Regions from separate parts of the Stenotrophomonas sp. YJH_SMC_14-1 genome, predicted to be linked through region 1. Evidence: riboswitches for the same ligand, from Rfam matches in the RefSeq annotation. Region 1 holds a riboswitch; the other holds the start of a gene.
The links. Region 1 has a riboswitch for glycine ahead of AC5P9P_RS18435 (trimeric intracellular cation channel family protein). Riboswitches for the same ligand answer to the same signal wherever they lie in the genome.

Region 1 (8,408 bases):
GCCACCCGTGCCCTGGCCCGCGAGCGCATACGCATCACCCTGGTCGACCGCCGCAACCATCATCTGTTCCAGCCGCTGCTGTACCAGGTGGCCACCGCTGGCCTGTCCGCGCCGGATATCGCTGCACCACTGCGCCATATCCTCGGCCACCAGCGCAACGTGGAAGTCCGCCTCGGCGAAGTGGTCGCCATCGACAAGCAGGCCCGGCAGATCCGCATGGCCGATGGCAGCACGCTGGACTACGACAGCCTGCTGCTGGCCACCGGCGCCACCCACGCCTACTTCGGCAACGACCAGTGGGCCGATGATGCGCCCGGCCTGAAGACGCTGGACGATGCGATCGCGCTGCGCCGCAAGCTGCTGCTGGCGTTCGAGCGCGCCGAGGCGGAACCGGACCCGGCGAAGAAGGCCGCATGGCTGAGCTTCGCGGTGGTCGGTGGCGGTCCCACCGGTGTTGAACTGGCCGGCACCCTGGCCGAGATCGCGCGGCATACGTTGCGCAACGAATTCCGCCACATCGACCCGGCCAGCGCCAAGGTGCGGCTGGTCGAGGCCGGCCCGCGCGTGCTGTCCTCGTTCCCGGAAGTACTTTCGCTGAAAGCACGCCGCCAGCTGGAAAAGCTGGGCGTGGAAGTGCTGACCGGTACCCCGGTGAGCGACATCGACAGCCAGGGCTTCACGCTCGGTGACCAGTTCGTACCGGCCCGCACCGTGGTCTGGGCCGCCGGCGTGGCCGCTTCACCGCTGGCGCGCACGCTGGACGTGCCGCTGGACCGCGCCGGCCGCGTGCCGGTGCAACCGGACCTGACCCTGCCCGATCACCCGGAGCTGTTCGTGGCCGGTGACCTGGCCGCACTGAGCCAGGCCGACGGCAAGCCGGTACCCGGCGTGGCACCCGCTGCCAAGCAGATGGGCAAATACGTGGCCGAGGTGATCCGCGCACGCCTGCACGGCAAGCCCGAGCCCGGCCCGTTCAAGTACGCCGACTACGGCAACCTGGCCACCATCGGTCGCATGGCCGCGATCGTGCACCTGGGGCGGCTGCAGCTGTCGGGCGTGCTGGCCTGGTGGTTCTGGCTGGCCGCGCACGTGTTCTTCCTGATCGGCTTCCGCAACCGCATCGTAGTGCTGCTGAACTGGGCCGTGGCGTACTGGAGCTACCAGCGCAGCGCGCGCATCATCTTCGGTGATGACCAGGAAGACCGGCGACCGAGGCGGTAGTGCCCGCCGCTGGCCGGCTGCCACGCGGTCCGATCCCTTTCCGCAGGAAAGGGCTCTGACTCCGTCAACATCATCCATGCATGGCGTGGATCTACCGCTTCATCGGGCCGCCGGGCGCCCGCCGTTTCGACCATGCGCGGCAGAAGTCCTCCTTCCTTGCGGTGTCGGCAATCTGCGCGGCACTCCAGTTGCGGGTAATCCAGATCGTCAGTGCCGTGCTGCTCAGATGCCAGCGCAGCATGTCGTGCCGTGGCTGCCGCCAAAGATGGCGGCGGGCAATCCAGAACGCCTCCCGTTCCACCTCTGGCACCTTCTTCTTCATCGCGTCGTCGTCGAAGAACTGCGCGGCGAAACTCCAGGGATTCATCGGCTGAAATCCTGTTCGCGGTTCACTGGTGCACGCAGCCACACCACTGGGCACACGGTCTGCTGGCTTCGGCCAACCGCCCACCAGGGCAAGCCCGAGCAGGTACAGCAGGCCAGGCAGCAGTGCGATGCCGGCGGCCAGTACGACGACGGAGACCCATGCCTTACCGGCGGCACGCATCGTGCTCACTTCGCCTTCGGTTTCGGGTACCACAACGCGTTGACGATGACCCAGCGCTGGTCGAAGCGCCCCATGTGGAAGTAATCGACGAACCACGGCGTTTCCAATCGCACCGAGGCGGCATTGCCGGTCACGTCCAGCACCGTGCAGCGGCGGTCCCATTGATCCTTCGGGGTCTTCAACGCGCCCTGCTTCGTCAGCGCGACCAGTTCTTCCTTCGACATGCGGCGCAGGCCCAGCCGCTCGTCGGGCGTATCGCCGAGGACCGCGCGCTTGGCCAGGTCCGGGTGCAGGGAGCGGGCGACGCGCTGCGGGTCGGCCTCCAGCTGGCCGTCGACGTAGTCATGGCAGGTGGCTTCGATGGCCGCGAGGGTGGCCGGGTCGGCAGCGGGACTGGTTGACGCGGAGAGAGCGAACAACAGGGCGACGGTGGACATCCGGGTCTCCAGCGCTGAGGGCTGGGCGATCATCGCATGGCGGCACAGAGGCATCCATGTATGCCATGGATCTACAGGGACCCAGCATCCACCGCCTGCAGCCAGGCCAGCTTGCGTTCCCGCGGCTGCTGCTTGAGCTGCCATTCGGCCCGCGAGGCGGCGGCCCGGTCCGGGTACTCGCGCACGGCCAGCACGCGCAGCGGCGGCCGGGCCCGGGTGTAGCGCGCGCCCTTGCCGGCCTGGTGGGCGGCAAAACGCGCGTCCACGTCGGTGCTGATGCCGGCGTAATAGCTGCCATCGCGACATTCGAGCAGGTACAGGAACCACGGGCGGAGGGACGGGGCCATGCCCGGATTATGCCGTGCTGCACTGCAGCGGATATACTGGCGCCCGAATGCAGGAGAGAGGCGCCGCGCTGGCGCCCGCCGAAGGCGCAGGCTCCCATGATCGCTCAGGCCGGTGGGCTGGAATCCCACCAACCATGCATTCGACTCGCCGAGCTGGAGAGAGGTCACCGGGCATGCCCGGGACGATCCGCCGAAGGGGCACGCGGCCCATGCCGCTGAACTCTCAGGCAAAAGGACAGCGGGAGCGGCACCGGTCATCGTCATCCCGTCATTGCGCAGGCAGTGGCGGTAGTCGCGCATGGCCGGCCCCACCGCGCCCGGAGCCTGCCCAATGCTGCTGTCCATCATCTACCTGATCGCCATTTCCGCCGAAGCCATGACCGGCGCGCTGGCCGCCGGCCGCCGCCGCATGGACCTGTTCGGCGTGGTCATGATCGCCTGCGTCACCGCCCTCGGTGGTGGATCACTGCGCGACATCCTGCTCGGCCACTACCCGCTGGGCTGGGTGAAGCATCCGGAGTACCTGGGCTTCACCGTATGCGCGGCGCTGATCGCCACTTGGGTGGCGCGCTGGATGCACCACTTCCGCCGCACCTTCCTGGTGCTCGATGGCCTGGGCCTGATCGCCTTCACCCTGATCGGCTGCTCGATTGCGCGCGAAGCCGGCCATGCGATGCCGATCGTGCTGATCGCCGGCATGTTGACCGGCGCGTTCGGCGGCGTGCTGCGCGACATCCTCTGCAACGAGGTGCCGCTGATCTTCCAGAAGGAGCTGTACGCGATCATCGCGCTGCTGACCGGCGCGGCCTACCTGTTGCTGCTGCACTGGGGCGTGGCCGACGCCACCGCGATCCTGTGCTGCCTCGGCGGCGGCTTCGCGCTACGCCTGCTGGCGATCCACTACCGCTGGGAAATGCCGAAGTTCGTGTACCACGACGAAGTGCATTGAGGTTCGCGCGGCGGAATCCGCACCACCCCGGCGATGTACCTGGCGCTGTCGCTCATGCGCAGCGCCAGGCGCATCGCCGGTGCAGATGGGCCGGTCTCCAACTCCGACCGGCCCTGATCGCGGCCGCACCCCCGCAGGCGCTGGCCGCCATCCACACACGTGCCGCACTCAAGCGGCTTCGGACACCTTCACGTCGCGACGGGCGCGCACGGCCGCGGCCAGTCGCTCCAGCACCGTCACGGTGGTGTCCCAGTCGATGCAGCCATCGGTGATGCTCTGCCCGTAGACCAGCGGTTGGCCTTCCACCAGTTCCTGGCGACCACCGACCAGATGGCTCTCGATCATCACACCGACGATGCGCTGTTCACCGTCTTCCAACTGAACGGCGATGTCCTCGATCACCTTCGGCTGGTTGTCCGGATTCTTCAGGCTGTTGGCATGGCTGGCGTCGATCATCAGACGAGTCGGCAGCTTGGCCTTGGCCAGCGCCTGGCAGGCCTCGGCGACACTGCCTGCATCGTAGTTCGGCTGCTTGCCGCCGCGCAGGATCACATGGCAATCCGGGTTGCCAGTGGTCGACACGATGGCGGTGCCGCCCTGCTTGGTGACCGACAGGAAGTGATGCGGATTGGAGGCCGCACCCACCGCGTCGGCGGCGATCTTCACGTTGCCATCGGTGCCGTTCTTGAAGCCGACCGGGCACGACAGCCCCGAGGCCAGTTCGCGGTGCACCTGGCTTTCGGTGGTGCGCGCACCAATGGCGCCCCAGGCCACCAGATCGGCGATGTACTGCGGCGAGATCACGTCGAGGAACTCGACACCGGCCGGCAGGCCGAGCTTGTTGATGTCGCGCAGCAGGCCACGGGCAATGCGCAGGCCCTTGTCGATCCTGAAGCTGCCATCCAGGTCCGGGTCGTTGATCAGGCCCTTCCAGCCCACCGTGGTGCGCGGCTTCTCGAAGTACACGCGCATCACGATTTCAAGTTCCCCGGCCAGCGCGTCACGCAGCGGCTTCAGGCGCTGGGCGTACTCGATGGCGGCCTTCGGGTCGTGGATCGAGCATGGGCCAACCACCACCGCCAGGCGGTCGTCACGGCCATGCAGGATCTGGTGCAGGGCCGCGCGCGAGGCGCTGACGGTGTCGGAGGCTTCATCGTCACACGGCAGCATCGCCAGCAGCTGGGCAGGCGGTGTCAGCGGTTCGATGGTGCGGATACGCAGGTCGTCGGTGTGCGGGGGCATTGGGGGAGGTCTCCGGAACGTTGGGGGTCCCCAGCGTGGCGGCATGAAAAAAGCCGCCAGGTTCGCTGGCGGCTTTCGGGAATGCGTCTGAAGCTTTCTTCAGGGTGAGCGCAGTCCTTCCTCCGCCAATGGCTTCGGAAAGTAATACCAGTAAAAGCGGGTGGCGGCTGCGTTCATGGGTTGTATTGATAGCACAGCTTTTGCGCAGTGCAAAATGTTTCATCCGCAACTGGGGACGCGGTTCAGCGAGATGCGCGCCGGCCCTGCCCACGCGGCGGCAACCACGCAACGTCGCTCATTTGCCATGCACTTCCACATCCAGTAGCAGGCCCTCATGGATGTCGGCCCAGCGTTCCAGCACGCGATCCAGTTCCTGCCGGGCCTCGTCCAGCTGCTCGGGGTTGAGCAGGGAACGCGCGGTGTAGAGATCGGAAACCAAGCGCCGCAGGGCCGATTCCTGGATGGCCACCGACGGCCCCTCCAGCCCCGGCAACTGCAACGCCGGGCTGTCGCCAAGAGGGCCGAACAGCGTGACCTGGAGCGTGCTCTGCATGATCGACCTTCCTGCGGATGGACATGGGCAATGTCCTGTTTACCGCGTCTGGGTGACAGGCGCATGTGCCACCCATGCCCAGCACGGAATCTGCCGGCGTCTGCCGCGCCGCTACAAGGCGGCCAGGTCGGCAAGGTGCTGGGCCATGCTGTCCATCGCGCCTACCGCCTGGGTGGTGGTGAAGTACTCATGCCAGCCGGTAGCGGCAATGCCGGCCATCAACGCATCGACCTCCTCGCGGCTTGCGCAGCGCCAGACCGCATAGAACTGCTCATCGCTGCCGTGCGGTACGCCCGAGGCAATGCGGCCCATCGCCAGCGGCGTGATGCGGACCGGATCGAACTGCTGCATGCCGGCGCCGATACGGGCGAAGAAGGCGTTCCGCTGCTCGGGCGGAAGTGTGGTCCAGGCAGGGGTGGCGGTGTAGAGCTCGATGAAGGTGTGCGACATGGTGGTTCTTCCTTGAGGGTTCGGGGGTTGCCGGCCAGCGGCCGCCACTACCGGAGCGAGCGCAGCGCGCGTTTGCGGATGTAGGCGTTGGCGTCGCTGTGGCGCTCATGCTGCCAACGCGTACACAGCTGGCGCAGCCACTGCGGCTGAGTCTTGCCGGCATCGTTGAGCCAGTTTCCGACCGAATCCTGCACATAGCGTTCCGGATCGTCGGCCAGTGCTTCCAGCAGCGCGGATGCATGTTCCGGGCGCTGCTTGAACAGTGCGATATGCGTGGCCCAGACACCGCGCGGACGCAGTGCTTCGCAGGCGAAGCGGCGCAGGTACGGCGATGTTTCCTGTGACCACGGTTGCAGGTGCTCCAGCGCCTGCAGTGGTGCGGCAACGATGTCCGTGCGTAGTGCCAGCCATGCCCATTCGCGCACACCGAAGTGGGGGTCATCGGCCAGTGTGCGCATCTGCTGCAGCTTCTCTGCCAGCGTTGCGCGGGCATCGCTGCCGATCAGGTAGCAGGCCCAGCCGCGCACGGTATCGGAGCTGTGATGCCGCCAGAGCGCAGGCGCCCCCTGCCCCGCCTCACGCAGCAGTTGCGCAGCCAGGGCCATGCGCAGCGTGATGCCCTTGCCTGAGGCGTCCCGCATGCGCTGCAGCGCCTCCGGTGCAAGCGCAGGCGCCACCACCTGCAGCAGCGCGGCAAAATCCACTGCCAGGCATTCTGCCAGATGGGTGGCGGGGACGCGGCCGGTGTTGAGTGCTTGCCGGCGTTCCGCAGGAATGGACGTGCTCATGCTGCGGATTCCCGCCCGGCGTCCGTGTGCTGCCAGACCTTGTGCAGCAGCTGTGACAGCTGCTGCTGTTCATCAGCATCCAGGCCGTTGAACAGCCCACCGATCCATTGCGTGTGCTGCTCGAACAGCGATTCGGCCAAACGCTTTCCCGGTGCGGTCAGCACGATCTGCAGGCGGCGGCCATCCCCGTCATCGTTGCGACGCTGCAGCAGGCCTTCGCGCTGCAGGCCATCGAGCAGGCCGCTGATGGTGGCGCGGGTCACGCCGGCGCGCTCGGCCAGCACATGCGGCGGCAGTGCGCCACCGGCCCCGTGCAACAGGAACAGCACGATGAAGCGACCCTCGCTGAGCCCATGCGGTGCCAGCCGCGCGGCGCAGTCGCGATCGATCGACGAGGACAGCGAGAGCAGCTGGAAACACAGGCGCAGCGGCGCGATGTTGGCGTGACCGCGTCGCTGCGCTTCCTCGATCAGGGCATGGTGCTTGGCTTCGATCATCTCACGCACGTGATATGGTTAGGCGCCTAATCATACAGCCAAACAGCCGCTGCCTGTAAACCACAGCCGATATCAGGTGAACTTTCCCAGCAGCAGGCACGCAATCAGCCCGCCGCCCTCCCGGTGCAGCAGCTGCAGTTCGCCCGCGTGCCGCCTCGCCACATTGGCGGCCACTGCCAGCCCAAGTCCCGCTCCACCGGTGGTGCGACTACGAGAACGCTCGCTGCGCTGGAACGGTTGCAGCAGGCGTACTCGGTCGCCCTCGGCGATACCTGGGCCCCGATCCATCACCTCCAGCTGGACCCCTCGCTCAACCACGGCAAGCCGCAGTTCCATCGCCCCGGCATAGCGATCGGCATTGTCGATAAGGTTGTCGAACGCGCGCCGAAGCAGCAACGCGTCGCCGTGCCAGGGCAGACTGTCCGGCCCCTGGATGGAGATCTCGACACCGCGCAGCAACGCTGCCTGCACGCACTCCTCCAGCAGCGCGGCCAGATCCAGCGGGCGCATCTGCAACGGCTGCAGTTCACCGCGTGCGTAATCGAGCACCTGCTCGATCATCGTGTCCATGCGCTCGATGTCCGCCACCATCCGGGCCGCCTGTGGTGTGGGCGCGAACTCGGCGCGCAGTCGCAGGCCGGTCAATGGTGTGCGCAGGTCGTGCGCCACTGCAGCCAGCATATGGGTCATGTCCTGGGCCTGCGCACGCAGGCGCTCTCGACCGGTGCCGATCGCGGCGGCCAGCATCTGTACCTCGCGCGGGCCATCATCCGGCAGGGGCGTGTCGGCTTGCAGGTCCACGCGTGCACTGGCATCGGCCAAGCGTCGTAGTGGACGCCCCAGCCGGATCGATGCCCACGCCGCCAGCGGCGCCAGCAACACGGCACCGCCCAGCAGCGCCAGTATCACCTGTCGCCGCCAAGCTGCCAGATCACTGTGATCGCTGCCGACCACCCGCCAGCGGCCATCGGCCTGGCGCACGCCCAGTTCAAACGGCGGCCATTGCATCGCGGTCAGCAGCGCGGCCTGCGCCTTCAGTACACCGACCCGCGCCGTGCCGTCGAGCACCGCGCCGCCTTCGATGACCTGCACATCAGGCGCCTTGCCCTGTCCGCTCCAGACCAGGCGCACCTCCTTCGCCGGCAAACCCATCTGCAGCGCCGCCAACTGGGTGAGCCAGTCACTGGCACTGCCCTGTGGTGGCGCATCCTGCGTCGCCAGATGCAGGCCCAGTGGTGCCGCGGCCTGTTCCCCCCGCAGCACCTGCACGGCCTGGTCCAACCGCATCGGTGGCGGCGCGGGCCGAGGCATCCAGCCAACCACGGCAACGCTGACCAGTGTCGCCAGCAGCAGGCTGGCCAGGGCCAGCATCGTGAT
Region 2 (8,408 bases), on a different contig from region 1:
GGGCCATCGAGGGCCTGATCGGCATTTCCCGCGACCTTGGCCAGAAGGACAGTCTGGGTACCCAGTACGAGCAGCTGCGGCTGGCGCTGGCCCACCTCAACGCGCACTACGCCGAGAACGTGCGCATGCAGACCCTGCTGGACATCACCGGTTTTTCGCTGTCCAAGCTGGAGCGCAGCTTCCGCAAGGTGTTCCAGATGACCCCGCAGCAGGTGCTGACCCGGCTGCGGATCCAGATGGCCATGCACCTGCTGCACGGTGACGAGAGCATCGCCAGCATCGGCCAGGCCTGCGGTTTCAGCGACCAGAGCGCCTTTACCCGCAAGTTCAAGGCTGAAACCGGTTTCTCGCCGCGTGCCTACCGCGCCCGTATTGGTGGCAGTGTCGGAGAGCCGGCACTGGCCTGAGCCGCCTGCTGCGCTGTGCCTATCCCCGCGGGCATGGGACAGGGTAAGGTGTCGCCCCTGTAGCCCGCCGCCAGCCCTGCCGATGCCCAACTCGATTCCGACCGCTTCACCGTCCCGCCTCGGACATTCGCTCAAGCCCCGCCAGCTGATCATGATGGGCCTGGGCAGCGCCATCGGCGCCGGCCTGTTCCTCGGCTCGGGCGTGGGTGTGCAGGCGGCCGGTCCGGCGGTCCTGGTGTCGTATCTGGTCGCCGGCGCGCTGGTGATCATCGTGATGAACGCTCTGGGCGAAATGGCGGCGGCCAAACCGACCAGCGGCGCGTTCTCGGTCTATGCCGCCGATGCCATGGGCGCCACCGCCGGTGCCACCGTCGGCTGGTTGTGGTGGGTGCAGCTTGTGATCGTGATCGCCGCCGAGGCGGTGGGAGCGGCCGGTCTGCTGGCCACCGTCTGGCCAGCAGTACCTGTACCGATGGCGGCGCTGGCCTTCATGCTGTTCTTCACCGCGATCAACCTGCTCGGGGTGAAGAACTTCGGCGAGTTCGAATTCTGGTTCGCCATCCTCAAGGTGGCGGCGATCCTGGCCTTCATCGCCATCGGCGTGGCGCTGCTGATGGGCTGGCTGCCGCAGGTGACCTCGCCGGGCCTGAGCAACTTCACCGAGCATGGTGGCTTCGCGCCGAAGGGCCTGGCCGGTATTGGCGCTGCACTGCTGGTTGTCGTTTTTGCCTTCGGTGGCACCGAGATCGTGGCCGTTGCGGCGGCGGAGACCGAAGATCCGGAACGCAGCATCGCCCGTGCCATCCGCACCGTGGCGTGGCGCATCCTGGTGTTCTATATCGGCTCGCTGAGCGTGATCATCGCCGTCGTACCGTGGACCAGCGAAGCGCTGAAGTCGCCGTTTGCCGCCGTGCTGGATATCGCCCGCATCCCGGGCGCGGGCACCGCCATCACCCTGATCGCGGTGATCGCGCTGCTGTCGGCGCTCAATGCCAACCTCTACGGCGCCTCGCGCATGATGTATTCGCTGGCGCAGCGTCGTGAAGCGCCGGCCGTGCTGGGCTGGACCGATCCGCGCCAGGTGCCGGTGATTGCCGTGCTGGCCAGCGTGCTGTTCGGTTTCGCCGCCACGGTGATGGAGCTGCTGTTCCCGGACCGGGTGCTGCCGGTGCTGCTGAACATCGTCGGTTCCACCTGCCTGCTGGTGTGGACGCTGTCGCTGGTGTCGCAGCTGGTGCTGCGCCGCCGCGCGGATCGCCTGGGTACCCGGCTGCCGTTCCGCATGGCCGGCTTCCCGTGGCTGACCTGCTGCGCGCTGGCGATCCTGGCACTGATCTTCGGCCTGCTGCTGAGCGAGTCGCACACCCGCCTGCAGTTCCTGTCGATGGTGGCGCTGACCGCCACCATCGCCGCCGGCAGCGCCATCGCGCGGCGCATGCGCGAGGCGTGACTGAAGCTGCCGGCCAGCGGCCGGCACTACCACGGAGGCTGCACATCCGCCGTGCCATCCTCATCGTGTGGGCCGTCATCGGCCCGTCGACCGGGAGTACCGCATGCTGCGCAGTCGCCCCTTCCTGATGTTTACCGGCCAGGCCGAGGCCGCCCTGGCCCTGTACGCCGAGGCCTTCGCCGATTTCCGCCTGCTGGCAATGCAGCGCCATCCGGACGGCGCCGGTGCCGGCGTGCCCGGGCAGGTCCGACAGGCCATCTTCCTGCTCGGTGGCACCCACTACCTGTGCTTTGACAGCCTGGACGTGCACGATTTCACCTTCAGCCCGTCGATCTCGCTGTTCGTCGAGTGCTCCGGCGCCGAGCAGTTCGAGCGCGCCGCGCGCGTGCTGGGCGAGGGCGGCCACTGGCTGATGCCGGTGGGCGACTATGACTTCAGCAACCGCTACGGCTGGGTGCAGGATCGCTTCGGCGTGTCGTGGCAGTTGAGCCTGGGGCAGATGCCGGACCCGTGATCGGGATTACCGTGGGTGTGGACCCTGGTCTACCCGCCCTCATGAAAACGGCCCGCTTGCGCGGGCCGTTCTCTTTACCGATGCCGCGAGGAATCAAGCCTCGACTTCATCATCCTTGTAGGCATCGACCGGGATGCAGGCGCACATCACGTTCTTGTCGCCGTACACGTTGTCGACGCGCGCCACCGGCGGCCAGTACTTGCTCTGCTTCAGGCTGGCCAGCGGGAAGGCAGCCAGTTCGCGCGGGTAGGCGTGGGTCCACTCGCTGGCGGTCACCGCGGTGGCGGTGTGCGGCGCGTTCTTCAGCGGGTTGTCCTCGCGGTCCAGGCGGCCGTCTTCGATCGCGGTGATCTCCTCGCGGATCTGGATCATCGCGTCGATGAAGCGGTCCAGCTCGTGCAGCGATTCGCTCTCGGTCGGTTCGACCATCAGCGTGCCGGCCACCGGGAAGCTCAGGGTCGGGGCGTGGAAGCCGAAGTCGATCAGGCGCTTGGCGACGTCCTCGGCGCCGATGCCGCTGGTCTTCTCCAGCGGGCGTACGTCGAGGATGCACTCGTGTGCCACCAGGCCGTTGCGGCCGGTGTACAGGGTCTTGAAGTGCGGGGCCAGGCGCTTGGCGATGTAGTTGGCGTTGAGCTGCGCGACCTGGGTGGCCTTGCGCAGGCCTTCGCGGCCCATCATCGCGATGTACATCCAGCTGATCGGCAGGATCGAGGCGCTGCCGAAGCTGGCGGCGCTGACCATGCCGACCGGGCCGTTGTCACCCAGCTTGCCCGGCAGGAACGGGGCCAGGTGTTCCTTGACCGCGCACGGGCCGACGCCCGGGCCGCCGCCGCCGTGCGGGATGCAGAAGGTCTTGTGCAGGTTCAGGTGCGAAACGTCCGAACCCCACTTGCCGGGCTTGGCCACGCCGACCAGGGCGTTCATGTTGGCGCCGTCGGTGTACACCTGGCCGCCGTGCTGGTGGATGATCTCGCAGATCTCGACCACCTCTTCCTCGAACACGCCGTGCGTGGACGGGTAGGTCATCATGATCGCGGCCAGGCGGTCGCTGTACTTCTCGGCGTTGAGGCGGATGTCTTCCACATCGACGTTGCCGTTGGCATCGGTCTTGGTGACCACCACCTTCATGCCGCACATCTGCGCCGAGGCCGGGTTGGTGCCGTGCGCCGAATCCGGGATCAGGCAGATGTCGCGGTGGCCTTCGCCGCGCGAGCGGTGGTATGCCCGGATCGCCAGCAGGCCGGCGTACTCGCCCTGTGCGCCGGAGTTCGGCTGCAGGCTGACCGCGTCGTAGCCGGTGCATTCGACCAGCATCGCTTCCAGCGTGTCGATCAGTTCCTTGTAGCCCAGCGCCTGGTCGGCCGGCACCAGCGGGTGGATCTGCGAGAACTCCGGCCAGGTCACCGGGATCATCTCGGCGGTGGCGTTGAGCTTCATGGTGCACGAACCCAGCGGGATCATCGTGCGGTCCATCGCCAGGTCCTTGTCGGCCAGCGAACGCAGGTAGCGCAGCAGTTCGTGTTCGCTGTGGTGGGTGTTGAACACCGGGTGGGTCAGGAACGCGGACTGGCGCAGCAGGCCGGCCGGCAGCGCGTCGGCGGTGCTGGCATCCAGTGCGTCGACGTCCAGCGAGGCACCGAACACCGCAGCCACGGCGACGATGTCGGCGCGGGTGGTGGTCTCGTCCAGGCTGATGCCGACCGAGTCGCTGTCGATCGCGCGCAGGTTGTAACCGGCGGCGCGTGCCTTGGCATGGATTTCATCGGCATGCACGCCGGTGACGTGCAGGGTGTCGAAGAAGTCGCCACCGACCTGCACGCCGGCATTGCGCAGCGCTGCGGCCAGGATCGAGGCCAGTCGATGGGTGCGGCGGGCAATGCGGGTCAGGCCTTCCGGGCCGTGGTAAACGGCGTACATCGAGGCCATCACCGCCAGCAGCACCTGCGCGGTACAGATGTTGGAGGTGGCCTTCTCGCGGCGGATGTGCTGTTCGCGGGTCTGCAGGGTCAGGCGGTAGGCCGGGTTGCCCTGGGCATCGATCGAAACGCCGATCAGGCGGCCCGGCATCGAGCGCTTGTAGGCGTCACGGCAGGCCATGAAGGCGGCGTGCGGGCCACCGAAGCCGAACGGCACGCCGAAACGCTGGCTGTTGCCGACAACGATGTCCGCGCCCCATTCGCCCGGGGCAGCCAGCAGGGTCAGGGCCAGCAGGTCGGTGGCCACGGCCACCAGGCCGCCGCGTGCGTGCACGGCATCGACCAGCGCCTTGTAGTCGCCGACCTGGCCAAAGGTGTCCGGATACTGCAGCAGCAGGCCGAAGGCTTCTGCTTCCAGCGCTTCGGCCGGGGCGCCGACGCGCAGCACGATGCCCATGGGCTCGGCGCGGGTACGCAGCAGTTCCAGGGTCTGCGGGTGCACGGCGTCGTGCACGAAGAAGGTGTCCGACTTCGACTTGGCCGAACGCTTGGCCAGGGTCATCGCTTCGGCGGCGGCGGTGGCTTCGTCCAGCAGCGAGGCGTTGGCGATTTCCATGCCGGTCAGGTCGGCGCACAGGGTCTGGAAGTTGATCAGCGCTTCCATGCGGCCCTGCGAGATTTCCGCCTGGTACGGGGTGTAGGCGGTGTACCACGCCGGGTTTTCCAGGATGTTGCGCAGGATCACGTTCGGCGTGTGGGTACCGTAGTAACCCTGGCCGATGAAGCTGCGCAGCACGGTGTTCTTGTCGGCGATCGCACGGATCTTCGCCAGTGCCTGCACTTCGGTCATCGACTCCGGCAGTGCCAGCGGTGCCGGCGACTTGATCTTGGCCGGCACGATGGCGTCGGTCATCGCATCCAGCGACGCGTGGCCGACGACGTCGAGCATCTGCGCGATCTCGGCGTCGTTGGGGCCGATGTGGCGCTCGACGAACGCGTTGTGGTGCTCGAGCTCACGCAGGGAAGGGGTGTTCTGGGACATGGCGAAGGATCCGTCAGGAAAGGGCACACGCACGGGCACAAGCCGCCGGTCGGCGGTCTGCGGGGCGCCCCTCTGTCCTTTTGCCTGAGAGTTTAAAAGCGCGGCGGACCGCAGCTTCGTGCCCCTTCGGCGCCGGATCGAACCGGTCTCTCCAGAGTTGTGTTACGGGTGGTATCGGGCCTGAGCGATTACGGGCGTTGCGCCTTCGGCAGCGGTGTTCCGCTTCTCCCACCGTGTTGCCCGCCGATTATAGCCCGTTGCGGGCGCGGCGGCCGCCTTCGGTCCTGGAGGCCGCGCCTGAATGGCCGATGGCCCGTCCGTGCGTTTTGTGCACTGCTGCATGGCATCAGGTGCAATCCCCACCTATGATGGGCGGATACCCGAATTCATCTGGCGCCGTCCCTGCTGCAGGGGACCGGCGCCCGCCGTGCGTGCCGCGCATGGCCCTGCCGGACGCCTTTCCCATGACCGCCGCTGTTGCTCCCTCCACCCGCCGCATGGCCCTGCTGCTCGCCGGCCTGGCCATGTTCGGTCCGTTCTCGATCGACACCATCTTCCCGGCGTTCCCGCAGCTGGCCCAGCGCCTGGCGGTGGACGAGGTGGCGGTGCAGCAGACCATCAGCGTGTATCTGCTGTTCTACGGCCTGATGAGCCTTGCGCACGGCCCGCTGTCCGATGCCTGGGGCCGCAAGCGGGTGATCCTCGGTGGCCTGGTGGTGTTCGTCGGCGCTTCGGTCGGCTGCGCGCTGTCCACCGACCTGACCACGCTGCTGGCGTTCCGTGCGCTGCAGGGCCTGTCAGCAGGCGTCGGCATGATCGTCGGCCGCGCGGTGATCCGCGACCTGTACCACGGACACGACGCGCAGCGTCTGATGAGCCAGGTATCGATGCTGTTCGGCATCGCTCCGGCCATCGCACCGATCATTGGCGGCTGGATCCTGCTCAGTGGCGCCGGCTGGCCACTGATTTTCTGGTTCCTGGTGGTGTTTGCGCTGCTCCTGCTGGCGGCCACTGCACGCTACCTGCCGGAAACCCATCCGGTGGAGGCACGGGTGCCGTTGTCGCCGCGCGTGCTGCTGCGTGATTACGTGCGCATCGGTTTCAACCCGCGGTTTCTGCGCCTGGCGCTGGCCGGCAGCATCGGTTTCGGCGGCATTTTCCTGTACATCTCCTCGGCGCCGGTGTTCGTGATGCAGCACCTGCATCTGGGCGAGGGTGGTTTTGCCTGGCTGTTCATCCCCACCATCGGCGGCATGACCACCGGCTCGTTCCTGTCCGGGCGCATGGCCGGGCACACCACGCCCACCCGCCAGGTGTCCATTGGTTTCGGCCTGTGTGCGCTGTCGGTGCTGCTGAATGTCGGCTACGTGGCGCTGTCGCCACAGTTCGTGCTGCCATGGGCGGTACTGCCGATCTTCCTGGGCGGCATGGGCATGGCATTGATCTTCCCGATCCTGGCGCTGGCGGTGCTGGACATGTACCCGCACCAGCGCGGCCTGGCCTCGTCGCTGCAGGCCTTCGTGCAGCTGATGATCAGCACGGTGGTGGCCGGCGTGGTGTCGCCGCTGCTCAGTGCCAGCCCGCTGCACCTGGCGCTGGGGCAGGCCGCGTTCTTCGCCGCCGGCTTCGTGTTCTGGTACTGGGAACACCAGCGTGAACGCGCGGCACAGGCGGCCTGCACGGGCCATTGAGCAGCGCGCAGGGGTAGGGCCGGCCGCTTTGCCCGCAACGCTTGCGAAGAGGAACGACCGGACTAGGCTGGGCACTCCAGCCAGCCGGTGCGTGGATGCACGACAGCCAGCCAATCCGATGTCGTTGCATGAGGTTCCCCATGGCTGCGCAGCAGACCTACCGCCTGTTCGAGGTGGCGCTGAAGGAGCGCCGCGTTCTTTCCCCTTCCCTTGACCGCATGGTGTTCACCGGTGCCGACGTGGCGCGGATGAAGACCGAAGGCCCTGACCAGCGCATCAAGGTGTTCTTCCCCTTGCCCGGCCAGGAGGTGCCGCAGGTCCCCAGCGGTGAAGACTGGTACCCACGCTACCGGGCCCTGCCGGACGACAAGCGCCCGCCGATGCGTACCTACACCATCCGCCAGTTGCGCGCCGAGCAGGGCGAGGTCGACGTCGATTTCGTCATCCATGGCGAAACCGGCCCCGCCTCGCGCTGGGCCATGCACGCCCGCCCAGGCGACCGTGTAGTGCTGCTGGCCCCGGACGCCGACTGTGCCGAGAGCAGCGAGGGCTGGGAGTGGAAGCCACCGGCCGGTGTCGGCCAGGTGCTGCTGGTGGCCGATGAAACCGCGTTGCCTGCGGTGGCCGGCATCCTCGAGGAACTGGCGGCCATGGTCGACCCACCGCGCACGCTGGCGCTGCTGGAGGTGGCGCAGGCCGGTGATGCGGTGCACCTGAAGGCGCCCTCCAGCGCCGAGCTGGTCTGGCTGCCGCGCGGGCAGGCCGCCTACGGACAGCGGTTGCTGCAGGCGGTCCAGGCGCGGTTGGCAGCGACCTCGGGCGTGACTGCCGGCGATGCGCTGGAGGAGATCGACGTCGATACGCAGATCCTCTGGGAGCAGGCCGATACCCGGGTGGCCGGGCCGCTGTACGCCTGGGTGGCGGGCGAGGCGGGGGCCGTGATGGCGATCCGTCGCCATCTGGTGCGCGATTGCGGGCTGGACCGCCGCGCGATCACCTTCATGGGCTACTGGCGGCACGGCAAAGTGCTGGACTGAGGGGTGTGAAGCGGTGCTGCGGGCGGGGTGCGCTATCCTTGCGCCCCCCTTCGCAGCGGTACCGCACCATGTCCACCAGCTCCAAGACCCGCCGCGACCAGCGCCGTCGCCAGGAAAAGCAGGCCGCCAACAAGGCCGCCGCGCAGGCCTCGCCGGTGGAGCCGCATGCGGAACTGCGCGATGCACAGCGCACCCTGCTGGCCGGTGTCGTGCGCCGCGACGGCGAATGGGTGCTGGGCATGGATGGCCGCATTGCCGGCCACAGCGAAAGCGCCGCACAGGTGCTGGCGCTGATCATGCAGGCCGGTGAGCTGCACGAACGCAACGGCACGCCGGTGCGCCTGATGT

Region 2: linked by a shared signal. The riboswitch ahead of gcvP (aminomethyl-transferring glycine dehydrogenase) and the one ahead of AC5P9P_RS18435 (trimeric intracellular cation channel family protein) in region 1 are both predicted to bind glycine.

Annotation. Positions count from the first base shown of each region.
Region 1 is NZ_JCAFVK010000011.1:13,329-21,736, forward strand. Features, by position in the region: gene AC5P9P_RS18415 (NAD(P)/FAD-dependent oxidoreductase) at 1-1,221, shown strand, start outside; gene AC5P9P_RS18420 (hypothetical protein) at 1,313-1,768, opposite strand; gene AC5P9P_RS18425 (nuclear transport factor 2 family protein) at 1,774-2,205, opposite strand; gene AC5P9P_RS18430 (GIY-YIG nuclease family protein) at 2,277-2,552, opposite strand; glycine riboswitch at 2,593-2,682, shown strand; glycine riboswitch at 2,696-2,801, shown strand; gene AC5P9P_RS18435 (trimeric intracellular cation channel family protein) at 2,884-3,501, shown strand; gene AC5P9P_RS18440 (3-deoxy-7-phosphoheptulonate synthase) at 3,670-4,743, opposite strand; gene AC5P9P_RS18445 (hypothetical protein) at 5,039-5,296, opposite strand; gene AC5P9P_RS18450 (DUF6616 family protein) at 5,408-5,746, opposite strand; gene AC5P9P_RS18455 (DNA alkylation repair protein) at 5,794-6,534, opposite strand; gene AC5P9P_RS18460 (MarR family winged helix-turn-helix transcriptional regulator) at 6,531-7,031, opposite strand; gene AC5P9P_RS18465 (sensor histidine kinase) at 7,104-8,402, opposite strand.
Region 2 is NZ_JCAFVK010000002.1:584,216-592,623, reverse strand. Features, by position in the region: gene AC5P9P_RS07725 (helix-turn-helix transcriptional regulator) at 1-407, shown strand, start outside; gene AC5P9P_RS07720 (amino acid permease) at 490-1,857, shown strand; gene AC5P9P_RS07715 (VOC family protein) at 1,961-2,371, shown strand; gene gcvP (aminomethyl-transferring glycine dehydrogenase) at 2,465-5,332, opposite strand; glycine riboswitch at 5,395-5,497, opposite strand; gene AC5P9P_RS07705 (multidrug effflux MFS transporter) at 5,797-7,023, shown strand; gene AC5P9P_RS07700 (siderophore-interacting protein) at 7,164-8,060, shown strand; gene AC5P9P_RS07695 (hypothetical protein) at 8,129-8,408, shown strand, end outside.